3 regions of the Pseudomonas sp. Hz4 genome follow, and region 2 is predicted to be linked to each of the others. Evidence: riboswitches for the same ligand, from Rfam matches in the RefSeq annotation. Region 2 holds a riboswitch; each other region holds the start of a gene.
What was found. A riboswitch is a leader RNA that binds a small molecule or an ion and turns the genes downstream of it on or off. The one in region 2 is predicted to bind cobalamin.
Positions count from the first base shown of each region.

Region 1: linked by a shared signal. The riboswitch ahead of ACYZTR_RS11620 (ABC transporter substrate-binding protein) and the one ahead of cobW (cobalamin biosynthesis protein CobW) in region 2 are both predicted to bind cobalamin.
Region 3: linked by a shared signal. The riboswitch ahead of cobO (cob(I)yrinic acid a,c-diamide adenosyltransferase) and the one ahead of cobW (cobalamin biosynthesis protein CobW) in region 2 are both predicted to bind cobalamin.

Region 1 covers NZ_CM142719.1:2,552,847-2,558,810, reverse strand. The annotation lists gene ACYZTR_RS11655 (hypothetical protein) at 94-261, shown strand; partial or broken gene ACYZTR_RS11650 (MFS transporter) at 354-539, opposite strand; partial or broken gene ACYZTR_RS11645 (PaaI family thioesterase) at 540-723, shown strand; gene ACYZTR_RS11640 (hypothetical protein) at 795-1,202, shown strand; gene ACYZTR_RS11635 (tRNA (adenine(22)-N(1))-methyltransferase) at 1,258-1,953, opposite strand; gene ACYZTR_RS11630 (eCIS core domain-containing protein) at 2,229-2,825, opposite strand; partial or broken gene ACYZTR_RS11625 (AraC family transcriptional regulator) at 2,967-3,029, opposite strand; cobalamin riboswitch at 3,165-3,367, shown strand; gene ACYZTR_RS11620 (ABC transporter substrate-binding protein) at 3,507-4,520, shown strand; gene ACYZTR_RS11615 (FecCD family ABC transporter permease) at 4,529-5,533, shown strand; gene ACYZTR_RS11610 (ABC transporter ATP-binding protein) at 5,530-5,964, shown strand, end outside.
Region 2 covers NZ_CM142719.1:3,687,351-3,693,314, forward strand. The annotation lists gene cobN (cobaltochelatase subunit CobN) at 1-3,251, opposite strand, end outside; gene cobW (cobalamin biosynthesis protein CobW) at 3,255-4,316, opposite strand; cobalamin riboswitch at 4,419-4,631, opposite strand; gene ACYZTR_RS16825 (IS110 family RNA-guided transposase) at 4,952-5,964, opposite strand, start outside.
Region 3 covers NZ_CM142719.1:4,346,337-4,352,300, reverse strand. The annotation lists gene ACYZTR_RS19830 (C40 family peptidase) at 1-32, shown strand, start outside; gene ACYZTR_RS19825 (C40 family peptidase) at 199-735, shown strand; gene ACYZTR_RS19820 (O-methyltransferase) at 751-1,404, shown strand; gene ACYZTR_RS19815 (PQQ-dependent sugar dehydrogenase) at 1,409-2,722, opposite strand; gene ACYZTR_RS19810 (hypothetical protein) at 2,791-3,375, opposite strand; cobalamin riboswitch at 3,530-3,763, shown strand; gene cobO (cob(I)yrinic acid a,c-diamide adenosyltransferase) at 3,845-4,456, shown strand; gene ACYZTR_RS19800 (cobyrinate a,c-diamide synthase) at 4,467-5,804, shown strand; gene bluB (5,6-dimethylbenzimidazole synthase) at 5,801-5,964, shown strand, end outside.

The DNA.
Region 1 (5,964 bases), 1.1 Mb from region 2:
CGATAGTCACCATCAACTCAATGAAGTTCTCTTAAAAATTCCGGGGCGTAACATCGCCTCCAACCCAACAACTACACCCCGGAGCACAAAATCATGAAACGCCAAACCCTCCTCAGCATCGCTTTCTCGGTTTTTGCAGTTAACGCTTTCGCCGCTACCTCTGCTCACCCGGTCGTCGCTGAAGGCGGCTCGGATCGTCTGATCGAAAGTCGTGTAGCCGAAGGCGGTTCTGATCGCCTGATCGAGAACCGTGCTGCATGAATGAATAGCTTTACCGCGGTACTCGACGAAAAGCCCGGCCTAATCAGCCGGGCTTTTTCGTGTGCAAAATAAATCAGTCTCCATTAACTGGGTCAGGCATCGCTACGGTGCGCATACCGCGAAAGCGCGATCTTGATGCCGATCAGCATTGGAGCGGCGATTGCAAACAACAGCGTAACGGCGAGGAACGCCGTGTCGAAGGCAATCACTCCTGGGATGACGCTTGTGCCGAGGACCACGGCATTGGCGACGACGTTATGTTCGATCAGGGCCTGAAGCAGTTCATCAAACCGACACCGATGGGTGTACCGCTGACCCTGCGTGCGAAAGTAGAAGGCGATGTCGGACAAAAGTCGCGTCATCTGTGAGGTCTACGCGGGGGACGTGCTCACGGCTATTGGAGACTCCATTTTTGTTCGCGTAAATACCGAGCAACTGGCAGCCGTCGCTTATAGTCGGTAGCTGGAGAGCACACAGGGGCTGGAAATCGAGGCGGCCCGTAACCTCAAGAACAACATTGAAAAGGAGTTCGAATGAAAACTGATTGGCAACAAATTCGGGAAATGATGAACACTGTTATCGATAGCTGTGAACAGATCGAAGCGGCAGGGTTCAGTGAGGAACATCGCTGCGCGACCGTGGAAATCAAGGGCATCGATTACTCCGTTCAGGAGTTTTTAATCAGTGCCTGGACACTCCCGGAGAACATTCGCTACCAGATCATTCGTGAGCGTCATGAAGCTGGAGATGACCTCCCCTATGTTCCCGAAGCAGCCCGCATTCTTGTCTCGATGGCGCAGACTTGCGCGGAATTGGTCGGGGCAGCCGACACGGCACCCGCTCAGAAAGCTATTGCGGGAATGAATCATTGGTACAAGGCCTACGCTGTACCGCATATGACGACAGCCATCGGGCTGGCAAAAAACCAATCTGACGCTTAGTTTCGTTCTCGCGCATCGGTACGGGGTGAGATCCGCCTCGGTTCAGTTGCTGGGCTCAAGCCAGCAGCTCGGTGATCCACCGGGCCTGCCGGGCGATGTCTTGCACCTTCTCCTCGGGCACGGCTTGCCGCGCTCGGGCGAAGTGGGTCAGGGTTTTCTGCTTCTGGCGCAGCATGCGTTGCCACTTGACCAGGAACGCCGGGCTGCGTGCCTGCATCTGCAGCGGGCCGAAGTACAGCTCCTCGGCGGTGTACATCACCGGCCCGGCGCGCTCGGCGACGATGATTTCGTAGTCGAAGCGCTTTTCCCGCAGCAGTTCCTCGCAAAGGATGCGGTAGCCATTTTCCATCAGCCATTGGCGCAGTGGCTGCTCGCCGCCGTTGGGCTGCAAGATCAGGCGCTCCTGGCCGCTCAGACGCGCCTTGCCGCTGTCGAGAATGTCGCGGATCGTCTCGCCGCCCATGCCGCAGATGCTGATCGCCGTGATTCCGTCTCCCGGCTCGATCGCCGCCAGGCCATTGGCCAAGCGCACGGTGATCCCCTGGTCCAGGCCATTCTCGCGCACGGTGCGTTCGGCCGAGCGGAACGGCGTCAATGCCACCTCGCCGGCCACCGCCGCCGCGATGGCGCCACGGCGCATCAACGCCACCGGCAGGTAGCCGTGATCCGAGCCGATATCGGCCAGGCGCGCACCGGCTGGCACATGCGCCGCCACACGCTCCAGGCGCATGGACAGTGTCTGTTCGTTCAACTGCAGCCCCTTTTCACCACAAGCGTCCAGCGCCTTTGGCCGGATCGGGACGCGATTCTGTCGAGCAACGCCGTGCATTTCAAATTTATGTGACCAGGGCCATGGCTCGATCCGTACCTAACGCTCGCCTATCGGCCCAAAGCGAACCCTGGTTGTGGGGCGATTTTGGCCGACCTTTGCGGAGCTTGAGAGGCTGCAATGGGACGATTTTTGCCTGTCACTACTGCCGAAATCAACACAATGCAGCCAGTCGTGACGGGCAGCTTCGCTACCCTTCAGTCAGTCCCTTCCCGCACCAACCGTCTGACCTCAGCCTGTATGGCATAAGCCGGCGCCTCCACAGCATTGAAATCTTGTGTATACCGCTGGGCGAATCCTTCTACCCCCCATTCCTGATACTGCTGCACATGCTTTAATTCGTGAGCCCAGAGCGCGATGTTCTGTTCTGCGGTTTGAGCGTCCCGGAAGAGGATGATGTCGATCAGCGTCACGGCACCGACATCGGGGTTTTGCAGCATGGCAGTGGCGGTGCTGAATTGGCCGTTGTCGCTAACCTTGTAGCGCGCGGTATCGAGGACGCTGGGGTCGTACCAGCGCAGCAGTTGCTCCCGGATGTGCGGTGGAATGGGTTGGATGCCGGCGTTGGCTGCTTCAGCGCGGGCTTGGGTCAGCCACAGCGCCAAGGCAGGTGCCGCGATCTGGAAGATGCCATCAGACAGGGGGCTGAGCAGCTGTCCTGCGTCTGGCAGGCAGATGCAGCTGTCCAGGCACACTTGTTTCTCGCCAGCTGGGCAGGCGTTGGTCTGGGCCGGCACTTCAAGCGTCAGGCAAAGAACAAACAGCGCCACCAGGCGCGTGGTGATAGGCGGCATTGGGCGCTCCAAGGACGGACGCAGCACGAACAGTGGGTCACAATTGATCGACGACCCGCATAACTTTAGCGTATCGCTGTCGGTCTCTTCTCGATGACCGCTTCACGCCCTGAGAAAGTCAGTCGTGAACAGACAGTTATCCCGGTTGAGGATGCCGAGCGCGATCAGCGAGTCGAGTTCGTTGAAACCGTCGAAAGTCAGGATGCATCAGGAGCCTCGTGCGAGTGGAGACGTTGTTGGCGTCATCGTAAAATCGACGATCAATACATTCAAATAATTGTCATGGATACATGACGACAGCCTGTTATCAGCCAACAGCGCTCAGTGGTGATATACGGCATGATCGACTACCATGCCGGCCGCCGGTTTCCAAATGGGATTAATAGGGAATCCAAGATGCCTGACACGGCATCAAACGGAACTGCCCCCGCAACTGTAGGTGCTGAGCCTGCTCCTGAACTGCCACTGGGATCACTCCCGGGAAGGCTGGAGCCTGGCGACGACGCATCAGTCAGGAGACCTGCCGGCCAAGTAAATCACTAACCGGCGGGGTGTTCGGGAAGGACATCCTTGCGCCGAGCGTTCCTGAGTGATCGGCACTTCACTGCTTCAATGGCAGCGTTCGATGATGTGTTTCCAGTCCGTACCCCTGCTCTTGTACGGTCAAATGGAGATTGCGTCATGCTGCTGTTCCGCCTTGCCACCCTCGCCACTGCCCTGGGTCTGTCCACCCTCGCCCATGCGGCCCCGACCCACTATCCCCTGACCGTCGAGAACTGTGGCAGCACGCTGACCTTTCAGCAGGCACCCAGCCGTGTCGTGACCATCGGCCAGGCGGGCACTGAAATGTTCTACGCCATGGGCCTTGGCAACACGCTGGTCGGCACTTCGCTGTGGTTCAACGATGTGCTGGCCACGCACAAGACAGAGAACGAGACGATCGAACGCCTGGCCGACAACGAGCCGAGTTTCGAGGCGGTGATCGGCAAGCGTCCACAGCTGGTGGCAGTGGAGTTGGAGTGGATGGTCGGTCCGCAAGGCGTGGTCGGTACTCGCGACCAGTTTCACGAACTGAAAATCCCGACCTACTTGATGCCGTCCGACTGCGAAGCCAAGGACAACCTGGTCGGTGCCGATGGCACACGTCTGGAGGCATTTCACATCGACAGCCTCTACAAAAGCATCAGCCAATTGGCTGAAATTTTCGATGCGCAGGAACGTGGCCAGCAGCTGACCGCCCAACTCAAGGCCAGCCTGGCCAAGTCCATTGCCACCGTACAGAACAAGGATCTGAAGCACACCAGTGCGCTGTTCTGGTTCTCCAGCGCCAGTCTGGATATCGACCCCTATGTCGCCGGGCACAAGGGCATTCCCGACTTCATGATGAATACGTTGGGTGTGCGCAACGTGGTTCAGTCTGATGAAGAATGGCCAACAGTCGGCTGGGAAACCATCGCCAAGGCCAACCCGACCTTCCTGGTCATCGCACGCATGGATCGCCGTCGATTCCCGGCTGACGACTATCAAAAGAAAGTGGAATTCCTGCGCAGCGACCCGGTGACCCGCAACATGGACGCCGTGAAAAACAACCGCATCATCATCCTCGACGCCATGGCCATGCAGGCCAGCGTGAGAATGTTCGACGGTCTTGAAACCCTGGCATCAGCCATCAACGGCTACGACCTGCAGAAATGACCAGGGTGCTGATTCGTACGCTGCTGGCATTGCTGACACTGCTGTTGGCCGTGATTGCCGGTGTGACCATCGGTGAAACGAGCATCGAACCGAGTGTGGTGTTCCAGGTGCTGGCGAACAAACTGTGGACTGCCGGTTATGTCCTCGACCCGATAGACGAAGGCATCGTCTGGAATTACCGCCTGACCCGCGCGCTGGTGGCAGCGGCCTGCGGTGCGGGCCTGGCCACCTGCGGGGTGATCCTGCAATCGCTGTTGCGCAACCCGCTGGCCGATCCTTATCTGCTCGGCATTTCCGCCGGCGCCTCGACAGGCGCTGTACTGGTGGCATTGCTGGGTCTCGGGGCGGGGTTGATTTCGCTCTCGGTGGGGGCGTTTGCCGGCGCCGTTGCCGCCTTTGCCGTGGTTGTTTTGCTGGCCCGCGCCAGTGGTTCAAACGGCGGCACCGGGCAAATCATCCTGGCGGGGATTGCCGGTTCGCAGTTGTTCAATGCGCTCACCGCGTTTCTGATCACCAAGTCGGCCAGTTCCGAACAGGCCCGCGGCATCATGTTCTGGTTGCTGGGCAATCTCAGCGGCGTGCGCTGGCCATCGGTGTGGCTGTCGGTGCCCGTGGCATTGACCGGTCTCGCGGTGTGCCTGTGGCACCGTCGGGCGCTGGATGCCTTCACTTTTGGTGCCGACTCAGCCGCCTCGCTCGGCATTCCAGTACGCCGAGTGCAATTTTTGTTGATCAGCTGCGCCGCACTGGTGACGGCAGTGATGGTGTCGATTGTCGGCTCCATCGGTTTCGTCGGCCTGGTCATCCCCCATGCCGTGCGACTGCTGCTGGGCACCCGGCATGCGCGTCTGCTGCCGGCGAGCGCGCTGGGTGGTGCAGTGTTTCTGATCGCCGCCGATATCCTCTCCCGGACGCTGATCAAAGGCCAGGTGATCCCGGTCGGCGTCATCACCGCATTGGTTGGCGCGCCGGTGTTCGCGTTGATCCTGATCGGTCGGAGGAATGCTCGATGAATGCTGCCTCGCCAGTCATCAGCGACTCCGTACTGCGTTGTTCCGGCCTCGGGTTTCATGTCGGCGACGCTGAGTTGCTGCACGGTATCCACCTGGACATCCGTCGTGGTGAAACCCTGGGCCTCGTCGGGCCCAACGGTTCGGGAAAATCCACGCTGCTCAAACTGCTGGCCGGCGTGCGCATCCCCAGCCGGGGAGACATCCACCTCAACGGCCAGTGCCTCAGGGCACTGTCACGGCGAACCATCGCGCAAACCCTGGCGGTGGTAGAGCAACAGGCCGACACCTTGGATGCCATCAGTGTGTTTGATGCCGTAGCCCTGGGTCGAACGCCGTGGCTGTCGGCCTTGAGCCCTTGGTCGAGTGAGGACGATGCCATCGTCCTGCAGGCGCTGCGCGACGTCGATGCGGCGCACCTGAAAAACCGTACC
Region 2 (5,964 bases):
ACTTGGCTCAGGCGCTGAGCGAACTGCTCTCGCGCTGCGGTACCTTCGTCAGAACCGCCGTAAGCGTAGCCGCCCCAGTTCAGATAAACCTCGGCCAGGTCATCGCGGCTTTGCCACAGGCGACCCTCGATGGCGCCCTGCACGCCCGCGCCGTAAGCACCCGGTTTGGCGCCAAAGATGCGCCAACCAGCCTGACGCCTGGCCGCGTCTTCATCCAGCCCCGATTGCATCAACGCTTCGCGCTCGGCACGCACCTTGGCGGCCAGGGGGTTGAGGTCGTCCGGCTCGTCAAGGGCGGCGACCGCTTGCACAGCGGCGTCGAACAGACGGATCAAGTTGGCAAAGGCATCGCGGAAGAACCCGGACACGCGCAAGGTCACGTCCACGCGCGGACGGTCCAGCAGGCTCAGCGGCAGAATTTCGAAATCGTCGACCCGCTGACTGCCCGTGGCCCAGACCGGGCGCACGCCCATTAGCGCCATGGCCTGGGCAATGTCATCGCCGCCCGTGCGCATGGTCGCGGTGCCCCACACCGACAGGCCGAGCTGACGCAGGTGATCGCCGTGGTCTTGCAGGTGTCGTTCAAGAATCAGGGTGGCCGACTGGAAACCGATGCGCCACGCCGTGGTGGTCGGCAAGTTACGCACGTCCACCGAGTAGAAATTGCGACCGGTCGGCAGCACGTCGAGTCGACCCCGACTCGGCGCACCGCTGGGGCCGGCCGGCACGAAGCGGCCACTGAGAGCGTCTAGCAGACCGCGCATTTCCGCCGGACCGCAGGCGTCCAGCCGTGGAGCGACGACTTCACGCAGGCTGTCGATGATGGCTTTCACCTCTGACCAGCCTGGCGCGTTCAGCAGCTCAACCTCAGTGTTCAAGGCCTGCTCAATCAGCTGTGTGGCGAACAGTTCCAGACGCTCACGAGTATCACCCGCTGTGCGCCAGGCTTCCTGGGTGAGGATTTGCAGTTCAATCGGACGCGGCCCGGTCCAAGGCTCAGCCAGCGCACAATCCAGCGGATCAAAGCCCAACGCGAACGCCTTGGCCAGCGCACGCAGCAGACTTGATTGGGCGCCACGCCCATCGCCACGCGGGATACGCAACAACGCCAGCAAGGTGTCGATACGCAAACGCCCGGTCGGCGACTCGCCGAACACATGCAAACCATCGCGGATCTGCGACTCTTTCAAGTCGCACAAATACGTGTCCAGACGCGGCAACCAAATCGCCGCATCGGCCTCACTGTCGAGCTTCTCGTCCAGTTGCAGTTCGCGGTCGATGTGCGTCTCGCGCACCAGTTGCAGGATGTCGCGCTGCAATTCCCGGGCACGGCGCGGATCGAGCAATTGCGCTTCGTAATACTCGTCGGCGAGTAATTCGAGGTTGCGCAACGGGCCGTAGGTTTCGGCGCGCGTCAGCGGCGGCATCAGGTGATCGATGATCACCGCTTGGGTGCGGCGCTTGGCCTGGGCGCCCTCACCCGGGTCGTTGACGATGAACGGATAGATGTTCGGCAGCGGCCCGAGCAGCGCGTCCGGCCAGCAATTCTCCGACAGCCCGACGCCTTTGCCCGGCAGCCATTCGAGGTTGCCGTGCTTGCCGACGTGGATCACGCCGTGGGCACCGTAGGTGTTACGCAACCAGAAGTAGAACGCCAGATAACCGTGAGGCGGCACCAGGTCCGGGTCGTGATACACCGCGCTCGGATCCACCTGATAACCCCGCGCCGGTTGAATGCCGACGAAGGTCAGGCCAAAGCGCAGCCCGGCGATCATCATTCGCCCGCCACGGGACATCGGATCGCTCTCGGGCGTGCCCCAACGATCCAGCACGGCTTTGCGGTTGGATTCGGGCAAGGCGTTGAACATCAGCAGATAGTCGTCCATCGCCAGGCTTTGCTGACACGGACGCTGGTCAAGGGTGTCGAAGTCGTTGCTGACGCCACCGAGCAATTGCTGGATCAATGCGGTGCCAGTGTCCGGTAACTCCGCCGGTAGCGGATAACCTTCGGTGTGCAGCGCACGGAGGATATTCAGCGCGGCGGCCGGGGTGTCGAGGCCCACGCCGTTGCCGATACGACCATCACGCGTCGGGTAGTTGGCGAGGATCAGGGCAATGCGTTTTTCACTGTTCGGCACCCGCGCCAGATCAATCCAGCGTCGCGCCAGTTCGGCGACAAAATCCATACGTTCAGGTTGCGGTCGGTAGCAGACCACATCCGACTGGCTGCGCTCGCTGCGCCAGGCCAGGTCCTTGAAGCTGATCGGCCGGCTGATGATTCGGCCATCCAGTTCCGGCAGCGCGATGTGCATCGCCAAATCGCGTGGACCGAGGCCCTGTTCACTGGCACGCCAACCGGATTCGTTGTCCTGGGCGCAAATCGCCTGGATCACTGGGATGTTGCGGCGAAACGGTCGCAGGTGCGGCGCTTCGGGGCTGGATTGAGCGAAACCGGTGGTGTTGAGAATCACGCCGGCTTCGACTTCATCCAACCAGTCCTCGACCGCCGTCAGGCAGCCGGGCTCTTTCAAACTGGCCAGCGCAATTGGCAACGGGTTCAACCCCGCCGCTTGCAAACGCTGGCAGAAAATATCGATGAAACCGGTGTTCGCCGCTTGCAGATGCGAACGGTAAAACAGCACCGCCGCGACCGGTTGATCGGCCTGCCAGTCGGCTTGCCAATCGTGAAGGTCTGCGGGGCTTTTTTGCGGATGGTAGATCGCCGTGCGCGGCAGGGTTTGCGGCTCGGCCCAGGCGTAGTCGCGTTCCAGCCAACGATCGGCAAGGCAGCGGAAAAAATCCAGGGCATTGCTCATGCCGCCCTGACGCAAAAACTGCCAAAGCCTATCGCGGTCGCCGGCAGCCACGGTGCTGAGGTCGCTGAGTTCCGGGTCCGGGCGGTCATCGCCGGGCACCAGAATCAGCTGCACGCCGCGCTGGGACAACGCCACCAAGCGCTCCACGCCATAACGCCAATAGGCGATGCCGCCGTGCAGCGAGATCAGAATCACCTTGGCGTGGCGCAGCACTTCGTCGACATACAGGTCGACCGACGCGTGATTCTGCACCTGCATCGGGTTGGCCAGGCGCACGCTCGGGTAATCGTCGGGCAACTGCTGCGCCGCTTCGGCGAGCAGCGCGAGGCTGGAGTCGCCACTGCACAGGATCACCAGCTCGGCGGGGGTTTGTCCAAGGTCGGCAATGTTGTCATCCGACACGAAACCGCCGGGCTGGGTCCTGAGCAGGTGCATGGCTTAAACGCTGAGCGCAGCGCGCAGTTGCGTTTCGATTAGAATTGCGTCCAGTTCCTGACCGATCAATACCAGGCGTGTGGTGCGCGCTTCGTCGGCGCCCCACTGACGGTCGAAATGCTTGTCGAAACGAGTGCCTACGCCCTGGATCAACAGGCGCATCGGCTTGTTCGGAATCGCCGCAAAGCCTTTGACGCGCAAGATGCCGTGTTGAACCACCAGTTGAGTCAGCGCGTCCAGCAGCAGGCTTTCATCTGCCTGGGGCAGTTCGATGGAGATCGAATCGAAAGCATCGTGATCGTGATCGTCCTCACCTTCATGGTGGTGATCGTGATGGCTGTGACGGCTGTCGATGTGTTCTTCGGAACCAGCACCGAGGCCGATCAGCACGTTCAGTGGCAGACGACCACTGCTGGCCTCGATGACTTTCACGGCGGACGGCAATTCTTCAGCGACTTCCAGGCGCACACGGGCCAGGTCTTCGGGGCTGATCAGGTCGGCCTTGTTGAGGATCACCAGGTCGGCGCTGGCCAGTTGGTCGGCGAACAGCTCGTGCAGCGGCGATTCGTGGTCCAGGTTCGGGTCGAGTTTGCGCTGGGCATCGACCTGGTCCGGGAAAGCCGCGAAGGTGCCGGCGGCGACCGCTGGGCTGTCGACCACGGTGATCACCGCGTCAACGGTGCAGGCGCTGCGGATTTCTGGCCACTGGAAGGCTTGCACCAGCGGTTTTGGCAGGGCCAGACCAGACGTTTCAATGAGGATGTGGTCGAGGTCGCCGCGACGGGCGACCAATTCGCGCATCACCGGGAAGAACTCTTCCTGGACGGTGCAACACAGGCAGCCGTTGGCCAATTCATAAACGCGGCCGTTGGCTTCTTCCTCAGTGCAGCCGATGGAGCACTGCTTGAGGATTTCGCCGTCGATGCCCAGCTCGCCGAACTCGTTGACGATCACCGCGATGCGGCGGCCCTGAGCGTTGTCGAGCATGTGCCGCAGCAACGTGGTTTTGCCCGAGCCGAGGAAGCCGGTAACGATGGTGACGGGGAGTTTGGCCAGTGTTTTCATCGGATGCCCTTTGGCAAGGTGGCGGGCATACGGGACGACGACCGGCAACGCGGACGCGCGTGCCTGAAGAGTTCGCCACCGGATCACCCCGCCCGGTTGAAAGTGAGAATCTGTGTCGAGGCAGGTCTCCTGGCTGACGGCTTGCCAGTCGTTCGACTGACGTAGGCTGCGCCTTCCCGCGGACCCGATAGACAGGGCTTGCAGTGGCGTGGCAGCCAACAGAACCGTTCACAGTTGCGGGGGCAGCCGCGGCATCGACCGCGTTCCCTTCTTAGCTTCGGCAGACGCCGAAGAACCTCGAAAGCGCAAGGCTACGCATCGTGTGAGGGCGGGTCAATGTCTTGTGGCAGCCGTACCGGCCCCTTCGCGAGCAGGCTCGCTCCCACATCTATGGTTACCCCCTTTTCTGCAATACTGTTTTTGATGCGTGGTTGGCTTGCTTTCATCTATCCGGCGTCTGAGTGGGGTTGTGGCCCCCGCGCCTCGATGAGAATCGATGCCCGACGATCCTAATTATTCGAACGGCCTTTCAGCCGTGTGGGAGCTCAGGGTTGTCGTCAGGCCGGTTGGCCGTTCACGTCATCTGTTATCCAGCATCGCAAAACCAGGTGGGTGGTGCTCGGGTGACAGCAGGGTCAGGCGTTCATCGCGGTTGGCCCTGCATCGAATTCAGAGTGGTGTGCCGCAATCGCCCAGGCGATCCTCGCCAGCTTATTGGCCAGCGCGCAGACCACATGGTTGGAGTGATGGTGGGCTAATAGCTGCCGGACCCAGTCCGCCAGCCAGCCTTTCTGGCGCTCCAGCTGCATCAAGTAGACACGGGCGCACTGGATGAGCAGGCGCCTCTGGTTGCGATCACCGCGCTTGCTGATGCCCAATAGAACGGTCTTGCCGCCCGTGGAATGCTGTTTGGGCACCAGCCCGATCGAGGCCGAATAGCCTCGCCCGCATTTGAACTGTTTGCCATCACCCAACTCGGCAGCCAGGACGGTGGAGGTGATCGGGCCGACACACGGCATGGTCATCAAACGAGATGCCAGATCATCTTCAGCGGCCTGGCATTGCACTCGCTTATCCAGTGCCTTGATCCGCTCATTCAGGTAGTTGAAGTGCTCATGTAGCATCGTCAGAATTATTTTGATGTCTTCAGAAAATGAACTCGCCTCAAGTAGCGTCGGCAGATCGTTGATCGATTTGAAGCCTGGGGCCAAGCTGACGCCAACCTCCAGAAGGGCTGCGTGAATCCGATTGACGGTCGCGGTGCGGTCTTTGATGAACGAATCCCGTGTCGAGTTGAGCATGGCCAACGCCTGCTGAGCCTGGGTCTTGGGGGCGACAAAGCGCATCGTTGGGCGGGTCGCTGCCTCGCAGATCGCCTCGGCGTCAGCGAAGTCGTTCTTGTTGCTTTTCACATAAGGACGCACGAGATGAGGCGCAATGAGCTTGGGCGTATGTCCCAGCTTTGCGACCTCCTGCGCCATGAAGTGGGCGCCGCCACAGGCTTCCATCACGACGATGCAGGGATCGAGGTTCGCCAGGTGTTGGATCAGCGCCACTCGAGTAAACTTTTTGCGCTGGAGCTCATGACCACGATCATCTTGAGCATGCAGGTGAAAGGAGTGTTTTCCCAGGTCGATGGCGGCAATAG
Region 3 (5,964 bases), 660 kb from region 2:
CAGTCCCGGCTATCGTCACGGCACGCAAGTAAGCAGACATTTTGTAAGGTGAACTTAAAGTCTTACTTGAAGTTTGCCGCGTAGCCGCTAGAATCCTGATCTATTATTGATGGCAAACCGCCTGCGTCCTGCGCTGGCGGTTTTCTTTTCTGCGTCCCCCTGCAGAAAAAGCCGCAGCCAGATCAGGATGTTCTGCCTATGTCGACGTCGGCCCGCCTAGCAATCATGTTCTTCGCAGCGCTGCTCAGCGCCTGCGCCAGCCGTACACCGCCACCTGCGTCGGTGGTTCGCGCGCCCATTATTTTCAGTTCCTCCCAAGCATTCTCCCCTGAGGCAGAAGACGTACTGTTTCGCGCGCTCGGCCTGGTGGGCACGCCGTACCGTTGGGGTGGCAACACGCCGGATTCGGGTTTCGATTGCAGCGGGCTGATCGGTTACGTCTACCATGACGTTGCCGGCATTTCCCTGCCGCGTACCACCCGCGAGTTGATCAGCATGCAAGCAGCCAGCGTGGGCAAGGAAGGTCTGCAAACCGGCGACCTGATCTTCTTCGCCACCAATGGCGGCTCCCAGGTCAGTCACGCCGGGATCTACGTCGGCGAAGGTCGCTTCGTCCATGCGCCCGCCACCGGCGGCACGGTGAAGCTCGACAGCTTGTCCAAAGCTTACTGGCAGAAAGCCTACCTGAGTGCCAAGCGCGTCTTGCAACCTGAGCACTTGGCACGCAACCCCTAAACTGCAGAGGTTGTCATGACTGCTCGCACACTCAATCTCGACGATTCCCTGTATCAATACCTGCTCGATGTTTCCCTGCGCGAAACGCCGCTGCTCAAGCGCCTGCGTGACGAAACCCAGGCGCTGCCCATGGCGCGCTGGCAAGTGGCGCCGGAGCAGGGCCAGTTCCTCGCGCTGCTGGTGAAACTCACCGGCGCCAAACGTCTGCTGGAAGTCGGCACCTTCACCGGTTACAGCGCCTTGTGCATGGCGGCTGCGTTGCCGGATGACGGTTCGCTGATCTGCTGCGACATACCCGGCGACTACAACGACACTGCGCGGCGTTACTGGCAGGAGGCGGGGCTTGCTGAGCGGATTGACCTACGCCTGGCACCTGCGCTGGAAACCCTGGCTCTGCTGGATCAGCAAGAGCCGTTCGACCTGATCTTCATTGATGCCGACAAAGCCAACTACCCACGTTATCTGGAGCACGCCCTGCGTCTGCTGCGCGTCGGCGGTCTGGCGGTGTTTGATAACACGCTGTGGAGTGGACGGGTGCTTGAAGACAATCCCGAGAGCGAAGACACCCGAGCCATCCAGGCGCTCAATCGCGCCTTGAAAGATGACTCGCGTGTGGATCTGTCATTGTTGCCGTTGGGCGATGGATTGACCCTGTGCCGCAAGCGCTAAGCGCTTACTTGGTCGCCGATACGCGCCACACCTTATTGCCCACGTCATCCGCCACCAACAAATCACCCTGCTGATCAATCACCACGCCTACCGGACGGCCCATGGCTTTTTCCTCGTCATTGAGGAAACCGGTGAGCACATCAATCGGCTGCCCGATCGGTTTCCCCGCGTTGAACGGTACGAAAATCACTTTGTAGCCACTGTGCGGCTTACGGTTCCATGAGCCATGCTGGCCGATGAATGCGCCTTCCTTGAACTGCGCCGGCAGCGTGTTGCCCTCAGCGAACGTCAGGCCCAGCGATGCGGTATGCGGGCCGACCGCGTAGTCCGGAGCAATGGCCTTGGCCACGAGGTCGGGGTTTTGCGGCTCGACGCGAATGTCGACGTGCTGGCCGTAATAACTGTAAGGCCAGCCGTAGAACCCGCCGTCTTTCACTGAAGTGATGTAGTCCGGCACCAGGTCGCTGCCGATTTCGTCGCGCTCGTTGACCGCCGTCCACAGCGCGCCGCTCTGAGGTTCCCAAGCCAGGCCGTTTGGATTACGAATCCCCGAGGCGAAGATTCGACTGTTGCCGGTGGCGCGATCCACTTCCCAGATCGCCGCGCGACCTTCTTCCTTGTCCATGCCGTTTTCGGCGACGTTGCTGTTGGAGCCCACCGTGACGTACAGCTTGCTGCCGTCCTTGCTGGCGATGACGTTTTTGGTCCAGTGGTGATTCAGCGTACCGCCCGGCAGGTCGATCACTTTCATCGGCTGCGACTTGATCACCGTCTCGCCGTTTTCATAGTGGAAGCGCAGCAAGCGGTCGGTGTCGGCGACGTACAGGTCATTGCCGACCAGCGTCATGCCGAAGGGCGAGTTGAGGTTTTCCAGAAACACCGTACGGGTTTCGGCGATGCCGTCGTGATCGCTGTCGCGCAGCAGCGTGATGCGGTTCGGGCTGGGGACGCCGGCACCGGCGCGGCCCATGACTTTCTTCATGACCCAACCCTTGATGCCTTTGCCGTCATCAGGTTTAGGTGGCGCGTTGGTTTCGGCGACCAGCACGTCGCCATTGGGCAGCACATAAAGCCAGCGCGGGTGATCGAGACCTTCAGCAAAGGCCGCCACCTGAGTCCCTGTCGTGGCGATGGGTTTCGCGCCGTCCGGCCAGCCGATCGCGGGGGCGATGTTCATCGTCGGGATCAGGGTTTTGTTGGGTTCTGGCAGCTTGGGCGAGGGGCCGGTGCCGTCGGAGACTTGCAGCCTGGAGGTTTCACCACAGGCGGCAAGCCCTCCGGCGAGCACAATGACGAGAGCGAGCTGAGGCTTGCGCATGCTGATCTTCCCTATGAATGCATTGACCTAATCAATAGAGAAGCGCAGGTGCACGATGGTTCAACCGGTCAGCCGCGGGCTTCCTTGAACAGCACGGCGATGCCGGGGTGATAGTTGCCGGCTTCGTTGCGCAACTTGCGATACGCGTAGGGGAAATACCAGGCCACCGCGCAGGTGTGTTCCTTTTGCAGGTCGTCGACCATGTCTTGGAGTTCTTCCGGGGTAGCGCTTTGTTGGGCTTTTTGCGGCGCAACGAACAGGCAGCCGAGTTTCAGGTCGCTGGCGTAGCTGATGCGCTTGGCGTCGCTGGTGATGTCCTGCAATGCTTGAGTCAGGTTCAGGCTGTTGACGCGTGGCCAGCGCTGGGTCGCCTGAAGGTAAGCGCGTTCTTCGCGGGTCGCGATAAACAGATCGGCGCGGCCATTGCGTTCGCCTTCTTCGGTCTGTTTACGGGTCGGCGTTTGTTGCAGTGTCACCATTTCCGCCATCCACGCAGCGGCGGACAGCAGGCTCAGGTTGGCTTTTTCATCGAACCAGTAAGGCGTGTCGTTATCGCCGCGCACGGCGTTGTAGCGGTCAATACAGTCAAACCAGCGTTCCAGCACCGGGCGCAGGAATTCCAGCTTCGGATTGCTGATGATCATGCCTTGCATGTGGCTCACCTTTGTTTTTGTGTTGTGAGATTATGGCTCTTTGATATCACTGCTGAGAGTGTGGCACAAGATTGGCGTCAGATAATTGATCGACGGCAGTTATTCGCTCGCAGGCCGCCCGTCTTCAATTGACGCTCCATCCCCAACCCTCTAACCTTCGCGGCTTGTTTCAGGTGCTCTGTGACCTTGGTCGACAGAGTGAAACAGGGAAGCCGGTGAGTGCGTTCATTCAACTAATGAAGAACCACGATCCCGGCGCTGCCCCCGCAACGGTAAATGAGTGAAGACTGCGCCTTGAGCCACTGTGTTGATGTCGACATGGGAAGGCGCGCAGTCAGGCGAATCGCCGCTCATGAGCCCGGAGACCGGCCTGATCCATCCAGCGGCATCACGGTGGGCGATGCCAGGCTTTTTGCCGTCTATTCTTGTGCCTGCCCGCCGTTATCCAGCCTCAACGGAGAGCTCCCCCATGACTGATACCCCCGATCGTGACGAACGTCATCTGGCGCGCATGCTGCGCAAAAAAGCCGTGATCGACGAACGCATCGCCAACTCCCCGAATGAATGCGGCCTGCTGCTGGTGCTGACCGGCAACGGCAAAGGCAAAAGCAGTTCGGCCTTTGGCATGCTCGCCCGGTCCATGGGCCACGGCATGCAGTGTGGCGTGGTGCAGTTCATCAAGGGGCGCAACAGCACCGGCGAAGAACTGTTTTTCCGGCGCTTCCCGGAACAGGTGCGTTTTCATGTGATGGGCGAGGGCTTCACCTGGGAAACCCAGGATCGCCACCGTGACATCGCCGCCGCCGAAGCTGCGTGGGCGGTGTCCCGCGAATTGCTGCGTGATCCGTCGATTGGCCTGGTGGTGCTGGATGAGTTGAACATTGCGCTCAAGCACGGTTACCTCGATCTGGATCAGGTGCTCAGCGATTTGCAGGCGCGTCCGCCGATGCAGCATGTGGTGGTTACCGGTCGCGGCGCCAAACCGGAGATGATCGAACTGGCCGACACGGTCACCGAAATGGGCGTGATCAAACACGCGTTCCAGGCCGGGATCAAAGCGCAAAAAGGCGTCGAGCTGTGAATACTACTTTATGAAAATCAGCCATCACTGCCCGGCGGTGCTGATCGCCGCGCCGGCCTCCGGTCAGGGCAAGACCACCGTCACCGCTGCGCTGGCCCGTTTGCATCGCAATCAGGGGCGCAAGGTTCGCGTGTTCAAGTGCGGCCCGGACTTTCTCGACCCGATGATTCTTGAGCGCGCCAGTGGTGCGCCGGTGTATCAACTGGACATGTGGATGGTCGGCGAGCAGGAAAGTCGTCGTCTGTTGTGGGAAGCCGCCGGCGAAGCTGACCTGATCCTCATCGAAGGCGTCATGGGGCTGTTTGACGGTACGCCGTCCAGCGCTGACCTGGCGCGGCATTTCGGTGTGCCGGTGCTGGGTGTGATCGACGGCACCGCCATGGCCCAGACCTTCGGCGCACTGGCGTTGGGGTTGGCGCGCTATCAGCCGGATTTGCCGTTTGCCGGTGTGCTGGCCAACCGCGTCGGTACCCTGCGTCACGCGCAATTACTTGAAGGCAGCCTCACTGAAGGTTTGCGCTGGTACGGCGCCTTGTCCCGGGAAACCGGGATCGAATTGCCAAGTCGCCATTTGGGTCTGGTTCAGGCCAGTGAGTTGAACGATCTCGATCTGCGCCTCGATGCGGCCGCCGATGCGTTGGCCAGCAGTTGCGAGGTCGCGCTGCCACCGGCCGTCGAATTCGCCGCCCCGGATGTGCTTGAAGCCGAGCCGTTGCTGACGGGTGTGCGAATTGCCGTGGCCCGTGACGAAGCGTTCGCCTTCACCTACGGTGCCAGCCTGGATTTGTTGCGGGCGATGGGCGCTGAGTTGTCGTTTTTCTCGCCGATCCGCGATACCCGATTGCCCGATGCCGACAGTCTCTATCTGCCGGGCGGCTACCCCGAGCTGCACCATGTGGCGCTGTCGCAAAACAGCTCGATGCTGACCGCGATCCGCGCCCACCACGCGGCTGGCAAGCCCTTGCTGGCCGAATGTGGCGGCATGCTGTATCTGCTCGACTCGTTGACCGATGTCGAGGGCACTCGCGCTGAATTGGTCGGCCTGCTGGCAGGGGATGCAGTGATGCAAAAGCGTCTGGCTGCGTTGGCGTTGCAGGCGGTCGAATTGCCCGAAGGCTTGTTGCGCGGGCACACCTATCACCATTCGCTGACCAGCACCGAGCTTGAGCCAATCGCTCGTGGCCTGAGCCCTAACGGCGGGCGTGGGGCAGAGGCGGTTTATCGTGAAGGGCGGATGACCGCCACTTATGTGCACTTCTATTTCCCGTCCAATCCATCGGCGGTTGCCGCGCTATTTGCGCCTGACCAAAACCCTGTGGGAGCGGGCTTGCCCGCGAAGAGGCCATGACTGACCACGCATTCAGCCAGGCCGAACGCGCAGCGGTCTACCGAGCCATCGGCGAACGCCGCGACATGCGTCATTTCAGCGGCGGCACCGTCGAGCCGCAATTACTGCGGCGCCTGCTCGAAGCGGCACATCAGGCACCGAGTGTCGGCCTGATGCAGCC